DNA from 2 places in the Paenibacillus sp. Aloe-11 genome. Region 1 is predicted to be linked to the other one. Evidence: riboswitches for the same ligand, from Rfam matches in the RefSeq annotation. Region 1 holds a riboswitch; the other holds the start of a gene.

Region 1 (18,130 bases):
CCTGTTTGTCCGTAATCGGGACAAGGGTGAAGCGTTTGCAGCAGCATGCCAGCTTGATAATATTACGTTGTATGACAGTCTGGAAGAGATGGCTAAATCCGATATTGATGCCATTTATATCGCTACGCCAAATTCCTTGCATATATCGCAGGCCCGTCTGTTTCTGGAGCATGGCAAGCATGCGATTGTTGAAAAACCAATCAGCCTGACCGAGCAAGAATTGCGGGATGCGTACGAACTGGCTGACCAGAATGGCTGTTACTTGCTGGAAGCAGTCCGTCATATTCATGAGCCAAACTTTTTGCGGCTGAAGGACAACGTGAAGCGTGTGGGCAGCATCCAGGGAGGCTCCTTGTATTCCATGCAATTTTCCTCCCGGTACGATCAATTGCTGTCAGGAGATGTTCCCAATATTTTTTCCTTGTCTTACGGCGGGGGAGCATTGTTGGATTTGGGGGTTTATTCGCTCTATTTTGCCATTGATTTGCTCGGAGCACCGACATCAGGTGTGTACCGTGCCAAAAAGCATGAGAATGGTGTGGACTTAGGTGGTCCGATCCTATTGTCGTATCCTGATTTTACACTGGTGATTCAACTGGGGAAAAATGCGGTGACCACCAACCGTGTGGAAATCTACGGCGATCAGGCGACTCTCATCTCCAGCGGTGTCTCCGGTATTACGGAGGTGTCTGTACTGGACGTTCGCACCAAGGTAACGGATACGGTAAGCACCCCGGAAACTCATCATTTCATGTTTCACGAGGCGCGGGAATTTTACCGGATCATCACCGAACAGGATCAGGCTCGTTATGACGAGTTAAAGTCATTGAGCATCGAGGTTCAGAAAATCAGCAATGAGCTGCGTCATCAAAATGGTATTTATTTCGAGGATGAGCAGAAATAGTGTAAAAGAAGTTTGAATATATAAGAAGAGAGGTTTTTAGACGATGGCGAAAACGCAAAAAGGCTTTCCAAAAAACTTCCTGTGGGGCGGGGCAACTGCGGCCAACCAATTGGAAGGAGCTTTTGACGTAGATGGAAAGGGATTGTCCAGTGCAGATATGATTGCCTATGTCCCCAAAGCAGAACGCAAGAACGATCATGCTATCGAGATTTCGTCCGAACGTCTGGAAGACATCCTGGCAGGTAAAGTAAACGCCCGTTTTCCAAAGCGTGAAGGGGTGGACTTCTACCACCACTATAAAGAAGATATCGCCTTGTTTGCAGAAATGGGCTTTAAGGTATTTCGCATGTCCATCCACTGGTCGCGGATTTTCCCGAATGGTTATGATGCCGAGCCGAATGAAGCAGGATTGCAATTTTACGACAATGTATTTGATGAGCTGCGCAAGTATGATATTGAGCCTTTGGTGACATTGTCACATTATGAAACACCGCTAGGTCTGACGCAAAAGTATAATGGCTGGCTGGGACGCGAAGTCATACAGCATTACGTGAATTATGCCGAAACGGTATTTACACGCTATAAGGATAAAGTAAAATACTGGCTGACCTTTAATGAAATCAATGTAATGACTATGAGTCCGTTCACAGGCGGCGGTGTGGTGATTGACCGTGTAGAAAACAAACAGCAAGCGATATATCAAGCATTGCATCATCAATTTGTAGCAAGCGCACTGGCGACCAAACGGGGACATGAGATCATCCCGGGCGCTCAAATCGGCTGTATGCTGGCCCGTATAGAAAGCTATCCACATACGTGTAACCCTGAGGATATACTGAAAGCCCAGCATGAAAATCAGATGAACCTGTTCTTTACGGACGTACATGCCCGTGGGGAATATTCCAACTACATGAACCGTTATTTTGAAGAAAATAATATTGTTCTGCAAACAGAACCCGGCGATGCTGAAATTTTGAAAAATAACACGGTCGATTTTATCTCCTTCAGCTATTACATGACTTTGACCGTATCTGCGGGCCCGGAAGGCGAGAAAGCAGCAGGCAACCTGATTGGCGGCGTGAAAAATCCGTATCTGCAGTCCTCCGACTGGGGATGGCAAATCGATCCGATCGGGCTGCGTGTTACGCTGAATACGTTTTATGACCGCTATCAAAAGCCGCTGTTCATCGTGGAAAATGGCTTGGGTGCGTATGATAAGGTGGAAGAAGACGGTTCTGTGCATGACACCTATCGCATTGATTACTTGCGTCAGCATATTGCCCAAATGAAGGAAGCGATTGCCGACGGTGTTGATCTGATCGGTTATACGAGCTGGGGGCCTATCGACCTTGTAAGTATGTCTACTTCTGAGATGTCCAAGCGCTACGGATTTATTTATGTCGATCTGGATGATGACGGTAATGGAACACTCAAACGCTCCAAAAAAGACTCCTTTAACTGGTACAAAAATGTAATTGCAACGAATGGTGAAGAGCTGTAATTTTGTGTAACTTCATATCTTCTTGGACGGGTGCAACAGAGTACATCGTAAGGATGCGCTATGCTGTGCCCGTTTTTTTGTGCAGACGGATGACTGTATCTCAGAGGGCTTCACAAATTTTTCACTTGTAATAAACTGAAAGCTTTCTGTATAATAAAAAACAATTTCATATGTCTGGTTGATGTTTGCGGGAGATGGAACGAAGGTTCCGACCGAAGGGGCAAAACTCTCAGGTGCTTGGCTGATTACAGCAAGCGGGACCGTAAACGGACAGAACTCTGGAGAGACCCTTAATTGGGCGCCGAAGGTGCACGGCAGAGAACATCTGCTTAAACTCTCAGGCAAAAGGACAGAGACGCGAATAACCTGTGACAGGGGATGCCCTATTTTTTTATAAGCTATGTAGTGGCAGCAACCTGCGCAAAAGGGTTGTATTTTTTCGTGCCTTTAACCTCTCCAGGAGTCGAATCAGCTGATTTGACTCTTTTTTGTTTTTTAATATGCTGGAGGAGCGGGTTGAAATGAATTTGGTACATGTGTTAGAAACGATTAGCAGTTGGATATGGGGAGCGCCGCTTATCATTCTCGTGATGGGAACGGGATTGTGGCTGACCATACGTTTAAAAATGCTGCAGGTATTTCGCCTGCCTTTGGCGATCAAGCTGATCGGCAAGGCCCCAAATGAAGGCAGCGGAGATGTAAGCAGCTTTGCGGCCCTGAGCACGGCGTTGGCGGCTACAGTTGGCACAGGAAGTATTGTCGGCGTAGCGACGGCGATTAAGCTGGGCGGGCCGGGTGCCTTGTTCTGGATGGTCGTGGCTGCCTTTTTCGGGATGGCGACGAAATATGCGGAAGGTGTGCTTGCGGTAAAATACCGGGTGAAGGATCGGAATGGACAGTTTTCCGGTGGCCCGATGTATTATATTGAAAATGGTCTGGGACGCCGCTTTAAACCGCTGGCGATGCTGTTTGCCTTTTCGGGCATGCTGGTGGCGCTGTTCGGCATTGGAACGTTCCCGCAGGTCAAAGCCATTGTGTCTTCGACCGAAAACAGCTTTGGCGTTCCGCCGATTGTAACGGCGTTGATAATTGCTACCCTTACAGCACTGGTTACCATTGGAGGACTCAAAAGCATTGCCAAGGTATCAACCAAGGTCGTTCCTTTTAAAACAGGCTTATACGTGCTGATTTGTATCATCGTACTGATTCGGTTTGCGGACCAGCTTCCGGCCGCAATCGCACTTGTGCTGCACTCCGCGTTTTCGACTACGTCTGCGACGGGTGGCTTTGCCGGGGCTACCATTATGCTGGCGATGCGCAGCGGGGTAGCCAGAGGTATTTTTGCCAATGAGGCCGGACTGGGAAGCGCACCGATTGCAGCCGCAGCCGCCAAAACCAAATGGCCTGCGGAGCAAGGGCTGATCTCCATGACAGGCGTGTTTATTGACACCATGGTTATTTGTCTAATGACCGGGCTGACACTGTTGGTAAGCGGTGTGTGGAGCGGACCTACTGATGCGGGCCTGATGACTCAGCAAGCCTTCTCCAGCGCGTTCCCGCTTGGCGCAGAGCTGCTCACGATCATTCTGATTATGTTCGCGTTCACGACCATGCTCGGCTGGAATTACTACGGGGAACGCTGTGTTGAATATTTGCTTGGCGTCAAGTGGATTAAGCCATACCGATATCTGTTCATTGCCCTGGTTGCCGGAGGCGCGTTCATCAAGCTGGATGCCATCTGGCTGCTGGCAGATATCTTTAACGCAATGATGGCCTTTCCCAACCTGATTGCACTGCTCGGCTTGTCAGGCATCGTAGTCGCAGAAACCCGAACCTATATGGATTCCTTGTATTCTAATAAGCAAAAGGGGATTCTTGCAGGTGCCAGTGTAGGCGCAGCTATCCAGGTAGAAGAAAAAGGACAGACAGTCAATTCATAAAAATGGAAAGTCATAACATTCAAAAGGGAGTGTCTTCAGCCATCACAGGCTTGAAGACACTCTCTTTTTGAATGTTACAGTGATGCACGCAAAAGAGCCAATTGCTCATCATTAATGCCGTAGTCAGCCAGTGGTATCTAAATCGTCAACGCTGAGCAATATTCTGGAAAAATATAATGATGAATTCGAAAAACGATTTCTCTATATCGGTGTGCAGCTCCCCGGGAGGATAGGACAGATAGATTGTGCGCATACATCGAGGCTCCCTGATTTGAAGCAGCTTGATGTCTTCGGTTACGACGTTCTTCCACAGGATAGAAGGAATAAAGGAGATGCCAAGCCCGGTTTGGATCAACCCTCTTACCGTAGCTGGATCATCACTTTCAAAGACGATGTTCGGTTCAAAAGGGGTGTGGGCAAAAAAGCGGTCCGTTGTTTTCCTAAGCGAATGACCAGGTGTAAGGCTGATAAACTTCTCATGCTCTAGATCTTTCAGGAATACGGTGTCCTGAGCGCTCAGAGGGTGAGATTTTGGCACGCCAAGCAAAATTTCCTCCTCCAGCAGGATGGCATGCTCGTTGTCCGCCAATTCTTCGGACGTAATCGCAAAATCGTATGCCAGTCCTTTCTTCATCATCGCAGGGTGCTGGGTCAGGTTAAATCTAATTTGCGGGTAGAGATCGCGAAACTTGCCAACAAGTTCGGGCAATAGCATAGAGCCGACGGCGACGTATAACGTAATGACCTCTACCTTTTCGTTCTTCATTTCTTTGACTTCGGATATGCCTTGCTCTAGCGCTGATAGCGACTGGTTCACTCTTTTCAGAAACTTCTTCCCATATTCATTCAGTACGATATGTTTTCCTTCGCGGTCAAATAGCTGCACACCCAATTCCGTCTCCAGGTTTCTAATCATTTTACTTAGGGCAGGCTGTGAGATATACAGCTCGTTTGCGGCACGTGTGACATGTTCATGCTTCGAGGTCACTTGAAAATACTTAAGCTGCAAAAAATCCATAGTGAAGTAATCCCCTTTATAACCATTAGGTTATCGATCATATGTGAATATATATATTTTACAGGTATTTGCTCACTTCTTACAATTGACAATGTAGAGAAGATGAATCCGCTAAAGGTGGTGAGATTCTGAATATCGTTTTTACATTTCCCGGCCAGGGGTCACAGGTTCCTGGAATGCTCCAGGATGTACCCGAGTATGTGAAAAAGGCAACAAGTGTTATCGGAACTGAACTACGCGACGATGAGGTGGCTATGGGCTCAACCGTCTGGATTCAGGCGGCACTCTTCGTTAAGGAGACGGCAATAGCCTACCGATTGATCGAGCAGGGTATCCGGCCCCAATTCGTGGCAGGCCATTCCATTGGTGCATTTCCTGCAGCGGTCATCGCGGGGGTTCTCTCGTTCGAGGATGCGCTGCGGATCGTATGGCTCCGTGCCCGGTTGATGGAAGAGGCTTTCCCCGAAGGCTATGGAATGGGTGTGATTATTGGGCTTACGAAGGCAGAGGTTCAACAAGCCGTGGATCTTTCTCATAGCGAGACGATGCCTGTCTATCTCTCGAATATGAATGCAGAGCAGCAAATCGCCATATCCGGTTCATTGGAAGGGATAAATAAAGCTTTTATGCATGCGAAGGAGTTTGGGGCCGCTAAGACAGTGCTTCTGAAGGTTCCGATTCCTTCACACTCCCCGCTGATGTCAGAGGTAGCCAATAAGCTATTGCTGAAAATGAACACTTTTTCCATGCGGGACGCTCAAATACCATATTTGGTGAATCATACGGGGAGAAAGACGACAGCCAAGGAAAAAATTGCGGAGGACCTTGCCCTAAACGTAGCATATCCCGTCCGGTGGATGGATATGGCGGCTGTCTGCGTCGAATCGGGAGCTAACTGTTTTATCGAGATGCCGCCGGGTAATACGCTTTCCAGACTTGTCAAGCAAGCCCACAAGGATACCCGGCAAATCGCCGTGTGCGAGATCGGTCTGGAAGCGACTCAGTATCTGATTAGAAAATGGAAGGAGCAAGAAGAATGAATAAAGTACTGCGATCCTGGTCACAAAAACGTGATAAAAAGCAGGAAAAGTTAGGAAAGGTGGAAAAGTGGCTGGACGGAAAATACATCGACTCCTCCCGAATCGTCGACCTGATGGAGGCGCTAATCGAGCCAGGCGCAAAGGTCGTCCTGGAAGGAGATAACCAGAAGCAAGCGTCCTTCCTTTCCCAAAAGCTGCTGGAAGTCGATCCTGGCAAGGTGCATGATCTGCATATGATTATGTCCAGTATTTCAAGACCCGAACATTTGGATATTTTCGAGAAAGGCATCGCCGGGAAGCTGGACTTCTCCTACAGTGGCTCCCAAAGCCTGCGTGTTGCGCAAATGATTGATGACGGGACGCTTAAGCTCGGTGACATCCATACGTATTTGGAATTGTTCGGACGTCTCTTCATTGACCTTATTCCAGATGTGGTGTTGGTAGCGGCAGACAAATCAGATCGCGAGGGCAATCTGTATACCGGAAACAATACGGAAGAAACTCCGACGATCGTGGAAGCGGCCGCTTTCAAGGATGGGATCGTGATCGTGCAGGTCAATGAAATCGTGGATGAGCTGCCGAGAGTCGATATTCCAGCCTCCTGGGTCGACGTCATTGTACAAGCCAACAAACCGTACGCACTGGAAGCACTGTTTACCCGTGATCCGCAGAATATTACTGAACTGCAAATCCTGATGGGCATGATGGCGATCAAGGGCATTTATGGAAAACATCAGGTGCAGTCGCTTAATCACGGCATCGGCTTTAATACTGCGGCGATTGAGCTTCTGCTGCCGACCTATGGCGAGCAGCTCGGCCTGAAAGGGAAGATTGCCAAGCACTGGGCCCTGAATCCGCATCCGACTTTGATTCCGGCGATTGAATCCGGCTGGGTCGAAAGCATTCACAGCTTTGGAGGCGAGGTCGGTATGGAGAAATACATTGCGGCTCGTTCAGATGTGTTCTTTGTCGGCAAGGACGGGTCTATGCGCTCCAACCGCGCGATGTGTCAGGTTGCAGGCCAATTCGCTGTAGATATGTTTATCGGATCAACGTTACAAATGGACTGCGCGGGCAATTCGTCTACCGTTACTTCCGGCAGACTGTCCGGTTTTGGAGGAGCGCCGAATATGGGACATGATCCTCGGGGACGGCGACATGCGACTCCTGCCTGGCTTGACATGATCGAGCGTCCGACGGAGCTCTCCAAAGGCCGGAAATTAGTCGTGCAGATGGTTGAAACATACGGTGCCAACAAAAAGCCGGTATTTGTGGATTCGCTGGATGCCATCAAGGTGAAGGATGAATCCGGCCTTGCCATTACGCCGGTTATGATTTACGGGGATGATGTTACCCACGTCCTCACCGAGGAAGGCATCGCATACCTCTACAAGACGGACAGCATAGAGGAGAGAAAGAAAGCACTCGCGGCAATTGCGGGCGTAACGCCTTTAGGGATGGAAAGTAATGAGAGCGATGTAAGCCTGCTGCGTGACAGAGGGATCGTGGCCTATCCGGAGGATCTTGGAATCATGCGCAGACAAGCCAAACGCTCGCTGCTGGCAGCGCAAACGGTCAACGATCTCGTAGATTGGTCAGACGGATTGTATGATCCACCGGCTAAATTCCGGAGCTGGTCTTAAAGCCATGCTCACGACGAAACATTCGGCTTTCGCGACTTCTCTGGCTGCTAAAGCTGTAAAGGCATTGACGGAAGAGGCTCTGCTTACGCCCAAGCCTGGACTTGTCGATGCCAGAGACAATGGCTCTCATACAGATATGTCCATCGATCTGATGCTTGCATCCGCGAGAGCATTGGAGGATACGTTTCGGGAAATAGCCATTGTGTCATACCTTCACCCGGTGAACCAGTCTTTGCGCGAGCAGATAGCTCTAATCGGGCGGGAGGGCGAAAAGGTGATGCTCCGTGCAACGAACGGTGTCAATACACATAAGGGTGCCATTTGGGCCCTTGGTCTTTTAACCAGTGCACGGGCAGCCTTTCCAATGGAACGGGACCCACATCAGATTATGAGCATTGCAGGAACAATCGCATCGTTCCATGATCGGTACCGCCCGATGCAGCGGACGAATGGAGAATCGGTTAAGAAGAAATACGCGATCGTGGGGGCAGAGGAAGAAGCGAAGCTAGGCTTTCCGCACATCCGGGACAAAGCTTTGCCTGCTTTGCTGCGTGCCAGGGCTTGTGAGAAGACAGAGGTTGAAGCACGCATAGAAGCTTTATTGGCCTTGATGGCTAGTGTGGATGATACCTGTATCCTACACCGCGGTCAGTTGTCGGATCTGATGGCAATTCAGAGAATGTCCGCAGCGTTCCTTGCAGCAGACGGATTTAGAACCCAGTCGGGCAGAAAGCTGTTTTACCGATTGTCTGAGTATTGCAATGTTAGACAACTCTCACCTGGAGGCAGTGCCGATCTGCTAGCTGCCACATTGTTTCTCATAGATTGATACTTTTACTTGGAGGTGTTCCTGAAGGATGGAAAAATTACAGTTTCAATATCAAACAACAAAGCCCATCCGTAAGCCGGCACATATCGGTGTTGTCGGTTCGGGGGATTTGGAGATTATTGTAGAGCCTGTGGAAGGCCAGACCACCAGCGTTAGCATTTTAACAGGCAGTGATGGATTTGGACAAGTATGGGAGAATGTGCTGACCCGTTTTTTTAACCGTTATCCGATTACTGCCAATATTACGGTTCATGACTTCGGAGCCACTCCGGGGGTAGTCATGCTTAGATTTACGCAAGTGCTGGAGGTGCTTGACTATGCAGAATAGTTTTGTAGAGCTGAATGGACGCGAGAGAGCCAGAGCGTTATTGGACGAGGGGACTTTCCGGGAGTTGCTTGGGCCGTTGGACCAAATCCAATCCCCGCACCTTGAGCCGCAAGGCATTGTTCCTCAGAGTGATGATGGAATCATTCTAACTCTTGGCGAAATACGAAAGCAGAAAGTCTTGATCATTTCGATGGAAGGCGCTTTTCAAGGAGGGGGCATTGGAGAAGTCAGCGGTGCCAAAATTTCCGGAGCGCTCGAACTGGTACTGAAAGAGAATGAGAGAGGGAACAAACTATATCCCATCATGATCTTCGATACAGGGGGCGTTCGTCTACAGGAAGCGAACTATGGGTTGTTGTCGATTTCGGAGATTGCGACCCAGATCGTCGGCCTGCGTAAATACGTTCCAGTTATCGGGCTGGTTCCGGGCCGCGTAGGGGCATTTGGGGGAATGTCCATTACTGCAGAATTGTTTACCACTCTGATTGCTACGAAGAAAGCGCGCCTCGGTCTGAACGGGCCGGAGGTCATTGAGCAGGAAGCAGGGGTTATGGAGTTCGATTCAAGCGACAAAGCCTTGATTTGGAACACAATCGGAGTCAACCAGCGCTTCCAAACCGGATTGATTGACGAAGTGGTGGAAGATACGACGGATGCAGTTATCGAAGCGATTGATACTGCGCTCAAGGCACCGGCAAAGCCTGCTAAAACAGAGCAAATCGATTTCTATCTGACCCTGTTAAGCAATCTTGATCCTACAGAACCTTGGACACCTGAGCGCTATCGCGAATTTTACAAGCAGATACAGCCTGTGCAGCAGCCTGTCCCGCTGGCAAAAGAGGGCGCGGCCGATATTTCGGACAGTAGAGGCTATCGCTGGTTCTCCCGCTTGACGGGCATTACTCACCCAGTCAGCGATGTTCCTTCCGTACTTGCGGCCGATGTGGAAAAGAACGGACAATTGTGCAGATATGTCGCCATTGTTCCGGATGCCTCCAACCGATTCCCGCGTGTCAGAAACGGCGAGGTCGGTATGCTTGAAGGCTGGACGGTGGCTCAAGTCATCAAGGACGCAATCCGTCAGGATGAGAAAAAAGAAACCAAACGTCCGATCATTGCCATCATTGATGTACCGAGTCAAGCCTACGGCTATAAGGAAGAAATGGTCGGCATCAGCCTTGCCCTCGCTGCAAGTGCAGATGCTTATGCAACCGCTAGATTAGAGGGTCATCCGGTCATTGGTGTGATCGTCGGCAACGCGATTTCCGGAGGCTTCCTCGCGCATGGGCTGCAATCGAATCGTTTGATCGCACTGGATGACAGCAAGGTTAATATTCAGGCCATGTCCAAGGCTTCTGCTGCCCGAATCACCAAGCGGACGATTGCCGAGCTTGATGAAGCTACCAAGAAAGTTCCAGCCATGGCCTACGATGTGCGCAGCTACAGTACTCTGGGAGCACTATATTCGCTGCTGAGCGGAATCCAGGCGGACGATCCACAGAACAGTGATGTAGCCATTGTGGAACGGACCATTTCCGAGGCTATTGAGAGTACGAAAGGAGCGCCTCGTGACCTTAGCTTCCGCTTGCAGACCAAGGAAGCTCTGGCAGGTGGGCGTACGGCAACTAATAACGTGCGACAAGCGCTTTCGGAGCAATGGTAATTCGGCCACATGATCTGATCGAAGTGTCCAATTTGAAATATCTCTCCTTCTACGAAGACAAGGAGTGGGTAACCGCCTCGCTGAGGCGGGCCCCCTTTGTAGTCGTTCGCAGGGCTGGACTATTAGCAAATAGTCATATTCCTGTCGGAATACGTGGAACAGAGCGAAATCAACGGGAATCTGCCTTGCTTGACCCGGAGGGCGTGTGCCAGCTCGTGTCTCCTTATGCGATAGCGGAGCGCCAGATGTGGAACTGTTTATCTGCAACAAGACGGCAACAGCCTGTCCTGCAGGTGCTGGATTTATTAGTAGAAATCATGCTGGATTGGCGCTGGGGACCAGTGGGAAGTGCAGGATTCGAAATAGTAACGCAATACCCAACTGTGAAGGAAACGAGTGATCTTGACCTTGTTATAGATGGTTCCGAGGTTATTGATTATGCAGCAGCTGAAAGAATTGTGCACAAGTTGGAGCATCTGGGTGTTCGAATTGACATTCAATTGGAGACAAGAGACGGTGCCTACGTTCTGCGCGAAATTCTTGAGAGACGGGCCAGTACTGTGGTGCTGCGAACTTCTTCGGGTCCCAAGCTCGTTCGTAATCCTTGGCAATAAGGAGCTATAATCAACGGCAAAAGGGAGGAATGCACGACCATTTGATGTATGCAAACATAAGCTCTCAAAGGGGAAGTGCGTATTATGGAAAACACTACAGCCCAAAAAGTTAATATTAATGAAAGCGACATCTTAAAGGTGTTTGCCGTCAGCGGAGCGATCTTGCAAAGCGTTCTGGGGATGTTTCTGAAGTATGCACACACTAACGATAACCTGGCCTTATTAGGTGTCATTTTCAATATAGTAAAGTATACTGCGCCAGTCTTTATCTTTGCCATTGTATATGGGATGGTGAAAAGTAATCAGCATACGAAGGTATCCCACTTTTACAAGGAAAAATTCGGTGAGCTCGTGATTCCTTATTTACTGTGGGCAGCGGCTGGCTTAATTTTCTTCCCGGAAATTCAGGTTAATCAGCACGTTACATCATTCTGGACGCTCATCGAGTCATTTGTGCTCGGTAATGCATCATCACAGTTTTGGTACACGGTGATGATGTTGCAATTTCAATTGCTGATGCCAGTCCTTATTTTCATCTGCTACAAATACCTGGCTAAGCCTAAGCGGGTCATTCCGCTGCTTATTGTGAGCTTCGTGATCTTCGGAGCGTGGCTATGGATGTACGATACCTTTGTATTCCGAGGAGCATATTCGATTAGTCTGCGTTACCTTGACCGCTTTTTCGTTAGTTATTTTATTTATGCTTTACTAGGTGGAATCGCTTGGGTATATAAGAAACAGTTCGACGGAGTGCTGCGCCGGATTCAGTTCATACTCATTCCGGCAATGCTTCTTATTCTCATTTGGACAAATCACGAATTTTTCGGTTTTGGATTTGAGGATATGTCCTTCGGAAATCTGATTTATCTGAAGCCGTCCATGACCTTGTACAGTCTGGTCGTGATATTCCTGATTTACATGCTGGCAAGGCATCTGATCAGCTTGAATTCCCGTTCACTTCCCTATTACAAATGGTTATCTACTTACGCGTACCGGGCCTTTACAGCGAATGTGTTCATTCTGGTCATCGTGCTGCGTTTGTTTGGTGACTTGATAGGCCAGCTTCCTTTCTTCGTGGGGCTTCTGTTGGTTTATCTGACGACTGTAGCCTGCTCCTTCGGCGTCGTCTATGCCTTTGCGCAGCTAAAGGTGTGGGCTGAGGGGGTATTTCTGAGACAAAAAGGAGCACACAGCAACAATCACTAAGATAAGTGCTAAAAAATAAACAATACATGTAACATCGTGTATATGACATCATAATTTAGTTGTATTTCAGTTATTAGCAGATTGACGGCAATCCAAAAGGGTATCTCGATGATTGTAGAGATACCCTTTTTGTGAATCTGAACTTACTTACATCAACCGCTGTATTTCATCTTTCAGCGTTTCGGACCGGGTACCGAAAATGACCTGTACTGCACCGTTGCCAAGTCTGATGATTCCCGAAGCCCCAAGCTTTTTGAGGGCATGGTCGTTTATAGCATGGTCGTTTTTGACAACCAGCCGCAGCCGTGTAATACATGCATCAATGCTTTGGATATTGTCCGAACCGCCAAGCTGGGCCAGTATTTTTTCTGCATAGCTCGTTTGGCTGTCGAATGGGGCTTCGGGCTTTTCAATGGGTATGGCTTGGTCCGTATCCAAAAGGAGGCTGTCTTCTACATCGTCTTCACGCCCGGGAGTTTTGAGATTGAATTTGACAATGATAAACCGGAACAGGAAATAATATACGATGGCAAAAGCCAGACCGACTGCAATCATTCGCAGCGGGTGGGTGGACAGCTTCATGTTGATTAAGTAGTCGATGAGTCCTGCTGAAAAAGAAAAGCCGAGTTTGACATCCAGCAGGTACATGATCAGGCCACTCAGACCTGTAAGCAGCGCATGGACGCCATAAAGCAGCGGTGCAATGAACATAAAGGAAAATTCGAGTGGCTCGGTAATTCCAGTCAAAAACGATGCGAGCGCAGATCCGATGAAAATAGAAGCGACCGCTTTGCGTTTTTCAGGTTTGGCTGTATGGATGAATGCAAGGGCGGCTGCCGGGAGAGCGAACATCATAATGGGGAAGAAGCCGGACATGAATAGACCCGACGATTTATCGCCTGCAAAGAAACGGGTCAGGTCACCATGAACAACCTCGCCAGCCGCATTCGTATAGTCGCCAATCTGAAACCACGCGATAGAGTTTAGTACATGGTGCAGACCGAGCGGAATCAGCAGCCGATTGGCAATCATGAACACCATCGATCCTATGCCGCCGAAGCCGACGATCCAGTTGCCGAAGGTTGCAATCGCATCTTGTACCGGGCTCCAGATCATACCGAGCAGAACGGCTAAAATCATGGTGGTGAAGGCGGTAATCATGGGGACGAAACGTTTGCCGGAGAAGAAGCCGAGCCAATCCGGAAGCTGGATGTTATGATATCTTTTGAACAGATAAGCGGACCATCCACCGATAAAAATACCACCCAGCACCCCCATATCCAGCTTAACATCATCGGGGATATATGCGAAAATGCCCGGTACTGCCGCTAAAATTCGGGTCAGTACCATATAGGCGATGACTGCAGATAGTGCGGCAACCGCATCGCCTGCCAAGCCGATAGCAACACCGATGGCAAAGATTAATGCCAGGTTGCCGAAGATGGCGCCCGCGCCTTCGTTCAAAAAAGGAGTGACATAATGATTCAAAAAGCCGCCTACCGCAGAGCCAAGCGGAATATCCGTCTCATAGTTGATCAGAGCCAGCCCTTGCAATATTCCTGCCGCGGGTAGCGTGGCTACCGGAAGCATTAAAGACTTTCCGATTTTTTGCAGTAATTTCAGCATAACCTTCTTCCCTTCATCGTTCAGTTTGTGAGTAACATGTTCTCTCTGAAATATTTACCAACAACTCAAAAGAGCCGCCAAGCTGCCCATTTTTTTACATCATAAAGCGAGGAATCTGACATGGTCAACGATTATTTGGATACATAGAACAATGTAAATTTGTAGTTGACATCGCTTACATGCTTATATAATATCAAATTTAAGTTAATAATCGTGACGGAGACAGGAGAGCCACGCAGACATCCCATGCTAAACACGGGAGCGGTTTGTGATGGCTTTTCTTTTTTTGACACGCAATGAAAGCGATTAAAAATCGGGTGATCTATTGGGAGGTAGGTTGTATGTCGCCATACACAGCCGAGTTTATAGGGACGATGATTCTGATTGTCCTGGGTAGCGGAGTGTGCGCAGGGGTATCCCTGAAAAAATCATTTGCCCACGCTTCCGGCTGGATTGTCATCGGAATGGGATGGGGGCTTGCGGTTGCTATTGCAGTGTATGCCGTAGGTCAAATCAGCGGAGCGCATTTGAATCCGGCGGTGACGCTGGCGTTGGCATTTCAGGGTGTCTTTCCATGGCAAGACGTTCCCGGCTATATTATGGCTCAGGTTCTTGGTGCCATGGCAGGTGCTGTGATTGTGGTTTTGCATTATTGGCCCCATTGGAAAGAGACGGAGGACACAGCCACCAAACTTGGTGTATTTGCCACAGGACCGGCTATGGATCATCCATTCGCCAACGTACTTAGTGAAATGATAGGTACTTTCATCTTTGTTCTTGCTTTACAGTCGCTTGGCGCAAATTCATTTACAGAGGGCCTGCATCCGTTGATTGTGGGTTTTCTGGTAGTGAGTATCGGTTTATCCCTTGGCGGGACGACGGGCTATGCCATTAATCCGGCGAGGGATTTTGGCCCGCGTCTTGTACATTATTTACTACCGATTCCCGGCAAGGGGGCATCTGACTGGAAATATGCGTGGGTGCCCATTGTAGGACCGCTGCTGGGCGGCTCTTTCGGAGGGCTGTTCTACCAGGCTGTATTTAAAGGATATGCAAGTCCGGCTTTTTGGATTATGCTAGGCATCATTGTGATTGTACTACTGGTTACCTTCCGTTTCAGTCGTACTTATAAAAGCTCTATCACCAACAAACTAACCGTATAAAATGGATTGATTTACAGGGGAGAGATGAACGATGGAAAAATATATTTTGTCACTGGATCAAGGAACGACAAGCTCAAGAGCGATTTTGTTCAATAAAGAAGGAGATGTGGTGTATTCCGCTCAACGGGAATTTCCGCAATATTTTCCCCACCCCGGCTGGGTGGAGCAGAATGCAAATGAAATCTGGAGCTCCATTCTGGGAGTCATCGCATCCTGTCTTTCCGAATCCGGGGTAAAGGCAAACCAGGTTGCCGCCATCGGTATCACTAACCAGCGGGAATCGGTAGCTGTTTGGGACAAAAATACGGGATTGCCTGTGTACAATGTGCTCGTATGGCAGTCGCGCCAAACCTCGGACATCTGCGAGGAATTGAAGCGGCAAGGGCATGAGGAGCTGTTTCACAGTAAAACAGGGCTGCTGATCGATCCGTATTTTTCCGGCACCAAAGTGAAGTGGATACTGGACCATGTGGAGGGTGCGAGGGAAAAGGCAGAGCGGGGTGACTTGTTATTCGGCACGATTGATTCGTGGCTGATCTGGAAGCTTTCTGGTGGAACCGCGCATGTGACGGACTACTCCAATGCAGCCCGGACGCTGATGTATAACATTTATGAGCTCAAGTGGGATGAAGAGCTGCTCGACATTCTCGGTGTGCCCAAAATCATGCTGCCTGAGGTAAGACCTTCCTCTGAGGTCTATGCGCACACGGTGGATTATCATTTCTTTGGTCAGAATATACCGATTGCCGGTGCAGCGGGTGACCAGCAGGCAGCTTTGTTCGGTCAGGCTTGTTATGAAAAAGGGATGATCAAAAATACTTACGGCACAGGTTGCTTCATGCTGATGAATACGGGGGATCAGCCTGTGGAATCCAAGCATGGTCTCATTACGACCATCGCATGGGGGCTGGAGGAAGGTAAAGTGCAATATGCGCTGGAGGGAAGCGTGTTTGTAGCAGGTTCTGCGATCCAGTGGCTGCGCGACGGTCTGCGTATGTTCCGGGAAGCGAAGGATAGTGAGCCCTATGCGGCCCGTGTATCCTCTACAGAAGGGGTGTATCTTGTACCTGCTTTTGTCGGACTGGGCAGTCCCTACTGGGATAGTGAGGTGCGTGGAGCGATGTTCGGACTGACACGGGGAACTACAAAAGAGCATTTTATCCGTGCCACATTGGAGTCACTCGCTTATCAGACGAAGGATGTGCTTACGGCGATGGAGATCGATTCCGGCATTGCTGTGAAAATGCTGCGGGTGGATGGAGGAGCTGTACTGAACAATTTTCTGATGCAATTCCAGAGTGATATTCTGGATGCTACGGTGGAGCGGCCTGTTATTCATGAGACGACGGCACTGGGTGCCGCATGTCTGGCAGGTTTGGCGATTGGATACTGGAACAGCATGGATGAGCTTCGCAAGCGTGTGAGGGCGGAACGTACTTTTGTCCCTACGATGGATGAGACAACGCGAGCCAGCTTGTATGAAGGCTGGAAAAAGGCCGTGAACGCAGCGATGGCCTACAAATAGCTTCTCAGATTAAAATACAAATGCCGCGCAAAATGGGCACTTTGAGAAAAAGTGTCCATTTTGCGCGGCACAGTCATGTAGCTCTGAGGTATACTAGCCCTTGACCAGCGCAGGATTCCAATTTTGCCGGGCTCCGCAGGAGCTGCGAATGACTAGCTCTGGTTCTACTTTAATACATTTCGTTTCCATCTGTTTGTTCATCAGGTCGAACAGCACCATAGCGGCTAGTCGGCCTATTTTTTGTTTGTCCTGTTTTACAGTGGTCAGTGGAGGATCGGTGTAACGACAGGCTTCTATATCATCACATCCCACTACAGCTATATCCTCGGGTACTCTCAAGCCACTTTCCTTAAAAGCACGGATGGCACCAAAGGCAAGCAGGTCGGTAGCCGCAAAAATAGCCTTTGGCAATTCTCCTTGCTGTATCCACGCCTTTGCGATCTGGTATCCATCTTCCGCTGCGTAGTCTTTAGCATACACAATCCATTCGGGTTTGACATCAAGACTAAACCGTTTTAGTGAAGTGACGAAGGCTTCTTCTCTCTCTTTAATGACCAAGGATGGGCGTTCAATGCCTATAAAACCCATATCGCGGTAGCCATTCATGTAAAAATGCTCAACAACCTTCATGGAAATTTTCTGATTGTCGGACATAATATAGCAGGAACTGGCTCCGGTTAGTTCAATATCAACGCCGATGCAGGGGATGGGGCTGGCATCGAGGTCAAAAACGCTCTTTTCCACCTCATCTCCAGCAATAATAATGCACCCGTCCACTGAAAAATATTTCGAACGAGCCAAATAGTCTTCTCCATTATCCAGAAATTTTTCATTTGAAAAAAACAGCAGATCGTAACCGAGCAAGCCAATCTGTTTTTTGAAGACATTAATGATATCTACAAAAAAAGGATGGCTAAAATCAACATTTAGCTTGCCAGCGAATATAACGCCTACCAGATTGGATTTTTTGGTAGCAAGCGTTTTGGCCGAGGAGGAGGGTCTATAGCCTGTTTCCTCCATTATTTTAAGTACCCGCTGCCGGGTTTCCTCACTGATATCCGTGTAATTGTTGATGATTTTCGAAACCGTTGCCACCGAAACGCCTGCCATACTGGCTATTGTTTTTATAT
Region 2 (4,825 bases), on a different contig from region 1:
GTGTTGGCATTATGCCCGGCCAGCTCGGCCAGATGGCGGGTTAAGGCTCTTTCGTCCAGTCGAGAGGACATGGGCAGCTCGCCCTGATATCGGATTTCTGCTGGAATATCACTAAATAAATCGTCAATGGACGATACGCCGACCACACGCAGCATTTCGGTTTGGTCCTGTTCGGTCATGGGCAGATAGCGATGCTGCTTCATAGGTTCTGGCTCCTTTCGAAAAGCAAAATGTAAAGTCGTAAATTGGCTAATACATAATCGTGAACTGGAAAATCCAGAAGTCCATATCTCCTTGTTCGCTTTATAGAAATGAAAAGAGTCTAGGATCAGCGTGAACGTTTATAAAAAGGCGCTGCTACCACCTCGGCGCGCAGGCGTTTGCCACGGATCTCGACCTCCAGCGGTGTGGATAGGGCGCTAAACCGGCTGTCCACCAAGGCCAGACCCAGATTGCGTTTTAAGGTTGGCGATTGGGTTCCCGTTGTAACCTCACCGATTTGCTGTCCTTCCGCGAATACCGGGTAATGGGCGCGCGGGATACCGCGATCCAGCAATTCCAGTCCGATCAGCTTGCGGGGAATACCTTGCTCCTTCTGGCGCTGCAGCGCTTCTCTGCCGATAAAATCTCCCTTGCCCAGCTTAACGAAAAAGCCCAAGCCAGCCTCAAGCGGTGAAATCGTGGCAGATAGCTCTTGTCCGTACAAGGGCAGCCGTGCCTCAAAGCGCAGCGTATCCCGGGCACCAAGCCCGGCGGGAATCAGACCATACGACTCACCTGCGCGAAGCAATCCTTCCCATACAGCCGCTGCTTCCGCTGCAGGTATATACATTTCAAAACCATCTTCACCTGTATATCCGGTGCGGGAGACGAGTGCTTTCACTCCGAACAGCTGCACGTTCTCACGGAATCGGAAGGAGACCAGATTGGTTATATCCGTATCTGTCACGGCTGCCATAATACGCGCTGCTTCCGGGCCTTGCAACGCCAGCAATGCTATGGCATCCGACACATTTTCGAGATGAACGGATGCAGGCACGTGGCGCATAAGCCAATCCCAATCCTTGTCGATGTTGGAGGCATTGACAACAAGCATGTAGCGCTCCGGTCCTTTGCAGTACACAAGCAGGTCATCCACCACACCACCATCAGGGTAACACAAGAGCGAGTACTGGGCCTGACCCGGTTCCAACTGGCTGACATCGTTCGTCGTTACCTGTTGCAGAAAAGCTTGGGCTTCTTTGCCTTCAACCAAAAACTCGCCCATATGCGATACATCGAATAATCCCGCATGTTGGCGGACGGCCTCATGCTCCTTTTGAATGCCGCTAAACTGCACAGGGAGCTCCCAGCCTCCAAAGTCAATGCAACGGACTCCGGGCAGCGTCCCGTAAGAAGAATACAGCGGCGTTTTGCGCAAGTTAGTCATTTTTCCACTCCTATCCGGTATTATCGGCTAAACAAAAAAGACAGGCCGAAAAAAACGTATAGACGGCGGTCTATACTCTTTTTTCAGCTCTGTCCTTGATACCTGAAAGTTACCCCGGTGTGTACCAGGTTTCCTCTTGGGTGATCCGCTTCATCGCGAATGCTCTCCAGAGATGCGTCCGGCAGAGGTCCTTTTGCCTGAGAGATTCACCTGCCGTGCAGGTTTACTCCTTCGGCGCTACCTTTGGAAACAAATACTGTTACCGGGTTATGCCAGCAACAAAACTTGCTCCGATTCGCATGTGCCTCTGTCTCACAGCACTGTCTTACAAGCGATAATAGCTATGCGAATCCTGGCAGTCTCTCCCTCCGCGTTCATCCGCGTTTGCAGTTGTCGGGGTGTTTCCACAAGCATTGGCTATAACCCATTAATACGCAAATTCATTCAAAATGTCAATAAAAATGTCATGAAAATCAATCTAAAAAACATTTAATACATAAATAAGGATATGTAAGCGTTTGTTATACCTTGTCATATTTTGGTTTACAACGCTTTTTACAGTGATATGAAGTATTTTTGTTAGTATTATTGACATAGGTATTCTTGTTGTCATAATCTTAACCTGTCTAGTATAGGTGGGCAGAAGCAATTACATTCCCTTGGAAGTGAGGCGGAAGCAGGATGAGCGAAGTGAAACAGCAGCTTTGGTATACGGAGGAGCATGAATGGGTTGAGCGTATAGAGGATGGAAAGGTTCGAATCGGTATTACAGATTTTGCACAGCACCAACTGGGTGACATTGTTTTTGTGGAGTTGCCTGAGGAGGGAGCAGCAATTGAACAAGGAGCGGAGGTTGGTACGATTGAATCGGTGAAGACGGTATCCGATTTGTTTGCTCCGGTGACGGGAATCATATTAAGGGTGAATGAAACGTTGGAAACTACGCCTGAGCTGGTGAACGAGTCTCCCTATGAAAAAGGCTGGATGATCGAGGTCGAGATCAGCAACGATGTGGAGGAAGCTCTGGGCAAGCTATTGTCTGCGGATGAGTACGAGAGATTGACTGCCGAAGGGTAATAATAAAGTCATATCGTGTCGAATTATGACGTTTCGATCTGAAATTTGTAAGTTGCTGTGTTGAATAGCCAAAAATGACCTCATATTCCACAGTAAAGTGTCAAGTGGAGGATGAGGTCATTTTATATCACATATTTTTCGTTTTGTTCATGCCGGTATCCGGCGTTTAAACTCTAGTCTGCGGACTGGCCATTTTAGCGCATATAGCCGCCCTTGCCGTCTGATCGGGCATAACCGTCCCTGAAATTTTTCACAGATGCCTCCAAACTTTCATAGCCTGCAAAGGAACCGCTACTTATGGTATATCCCATATCATCGAAGAAATCGCCGTAAGTAACGGCCTGTCCGGTGGCTCCTCCATGTTCTCGCTTGCTGGCCCCACCGTGACCAATCGAAAGCCCCTTAACTATGGCATGACCGCTCACCGTATAATACCCCTTAACTAAAGCGCTTTCAACCACCTGTCCATATTCCGAAACTTCTGCTTGTTCAGTAACAACGGCTTGATCCCCTACATGACTATGACCTGTTATTTTTGCAGAACCGTCTGCAATCGCATACCCGCTTAGGGTAGCGGATTCGCCGATCTGGGCGCTTCCACGCACCAGCGCATAGTCTGTAATCTTGGCTGAGCCGCTTACTCTTGCGGCACCGCGCACCACAGCAAAATCTTCAATGCGGACATTCCCGGTCACGGTTGCACTGTCAAGAACCTTGGCATTCTTAGCCACATAGACACTATCATCGACCCGAGCGGTGTCGGCTACGAAACCTCCGCCATTTCTGTGTACATGCCCCCTGATGCCGGTACTTTCTTCAACCTTGCGCATTTGCGGTTCAGCATTTTCCAAGGTGACTTGATAAGGATATTGCGGTTTGGATTCAAACGGAATATTTTTTTCGGAGAACTTTCTTTGCCAGCTTCCAATACCTATTTTGGTTTTTTGCATGCTTTCCAACGTAGGGGTTGCCGCTACGCTCAAATAAGCTTTTTCCCCGTTAAAGACTTCTTCCTGGACGGATTCCCCGTTACCGAAAGAACGGCTGTACCGGCTTTTTCCATTCTTATTTTCAACGATAAGATATGCTTGCCAGCCAGCACCGTTTGCTTTAGCCAAGCCATCCAATTTGACTCGTACTGTGGTGGAGGAAGCGTTTGCAGGAATCTTTGCATCAAGCGGGATGATGTTGTAGCCGGTAGCCTGAGGGGCACGCTCAGAAGGAATGGTATAGACATTATCACTTCCATCCACTTTAAGCATCATCGTATAATACTGCTGCCAATATAGCTCTCCGTACCTGAGCATGTTCTCGACATTGCGTTTGTAGAGCTTCTGATTACGGAAATCAAAAGTAGCCATTCTGCTGGCAAATCGGCCAATCATCTCTTGCACCTTTACTTGAGGATTAATTCTTTGGATCACCTCATAGATGGACTCCGTTGGGTTTTCCGGTTTCCCGGACTGCAGCAGCTTTGCGACAAAACCCGATCCGTAACCCGGTAAGCCATCTGGATTTTCCTCAAGGTATTTCAGGAGCGGCCAGGCTTCGTAATATGCCCGCCCATTTACGGCGGTCAACGTGCTTGCGCGTAAATATAGAGCGGAAAAGTCGGTTGCTCCCTCCGTACCTGACTGTTGTTTATAAGCATCACTGGACGTGTATTCCTCGCGGAACCAGTTGCCCACCGCTTCGCTCCAAGGGCCAAGGTAATCATTTCCTCTCCAGCTGTTGTTTCCTTGGGCAAATTGTACTACATGTCCAAATTCATGAGGGACTGGCAAACCTGGCTGCACTCTGGGACTCATGGCATCCGGAGTGCACATCAAATATGGATACCCCTCTGAGTCAAGTCCGGCAAAAGCCCATCCCCCCTCGTAGAGATGAAGCCCGGTTCCCAGAATGACCACGTTGACCTTGTAATCTTTATTATCGCGTATCCACTCATGAGTCGAACGGGTAGGCGGTGTCATTTTAAGCTTATTTATGAATAAATCCCAGTTATCCTCCAAAATCTTTGCATTTCCCTCCAGGAAAGCCTTGGTTACTTTTTTAGATTCCCCGCCGTTGCCCCATAGGAACTGAAAATGCTCCGATTCGTATACATTGGCATTTGATCTGGAAATCACTTCCGCATCATTATGAACACCGCGTACAGAGTAGGCTGCTTGTACCGCGTAGGCTGTTTCTACCGCGTAAGTTGCTTCTACCACATTTCGGCTCTCGCTAAGTGAATCGGCAACCATTTCTACTTCCGGCTCACTTTGAGCCGATACGCTCTGCGTATGCAGAGACAGCCCCCCGGTAAATGCCAGTGTC

The links. A riboswitch is a leader RNA that binds a small molecule or an ion and turns the genes downstream of it on or off. The one in region 1 is predicted to bind glycine.
Region 2: it holds a riboswitch for glycine, as region 1 does, so the genes downstream of both, gcvT (glycine cleavage system aminomethyltransferase GcvT) here and WG8_RS18485 (alanine/glycine:cation symporter family protein) in region 1, are expected to answer to the same signal.

The regions. Positions count from the first base shown of each region.
Region 1 is NZ_JH601059.1:55,787-73,916, reverse strand. Features, by position in the region: gene WG8_RS18495 (Gfo/Idh/MocA family protein) at 1-904, shown strand, start outside; gene WG8_RS18490 (glycoside hydrolase family 1 protein) at 948-2,405, shown strand; glycine riboswitch at 2,674-2,768, shown strand; gene WG8_RS18485 (alanine/glycine:cation symporter family protein) at 2,927-4,345, shown strand; gene WG8_RS18480 (LysR family transcriptional regulator) at 4,491-5,363, opposite strand; gene WG8_RS18475 (ACP S-malonyltransferase) at 5,489-6,403, shown strand; gene mdcA (malonate decarboxylase subunit alpha) at 6,400-8,046, shown strand; gene WG8_RS18465 (triphosphoribosyl-dephospho-CoA synthase) at 8,051-8,875, shown strand; gene WG8_RS18460 (malonate decarboxylase subunit delta) at 8,904-9,203, shown strand; gene mdcD (biotin-independent malonate decarboxylase subunit beta) at 9,193-10,866, shown strand; gene WG8_RS18450 (malonate decarboxylase holo-ACP synthase) at 10,860-11,480, shown strand; gene WG8_RS18445 (acyltransferase family protein) at 11,565-12,686, shown strand; gene WG8_RS18440 (PTS transporter subunit EIIC) at 12,834-14,312, opposite strand; gene WG8_RS18435 (MIP/aquaporin family protein) at 14,654-15,475, shown strand; gene glpK (glycerol kinase GlpK) at 15,507-17,000, shown strand; gene WG8_RS18425 (LacI family DNA-binding transcriptional regulator) at 17,094-18,130, opposite strand, start outside.
Region 2 is NZ_JH601057.1:96,748-101,572, reverse strand. Features, by position in the region: partial or broken gene WG8_RS28715 (glycine dehydrogenase) at 1-203, opposite strand, end outside; gene gcvT (glycine cleavage system aminomethyltransferase GcvT) at 329-1,429, opposite strand; glycine riboswitch at 1,509-1,604, opposite strand; glycine riboswitch at 1,605-1,807, opposite strand; gene gcvH (glycine cleavage system protein GcvH) at 2,111-2,506, shown strand; gene WG8_RS17685 (DUF6055 domain-containing protein) at 2,701-4,825, opposite strand, start outside.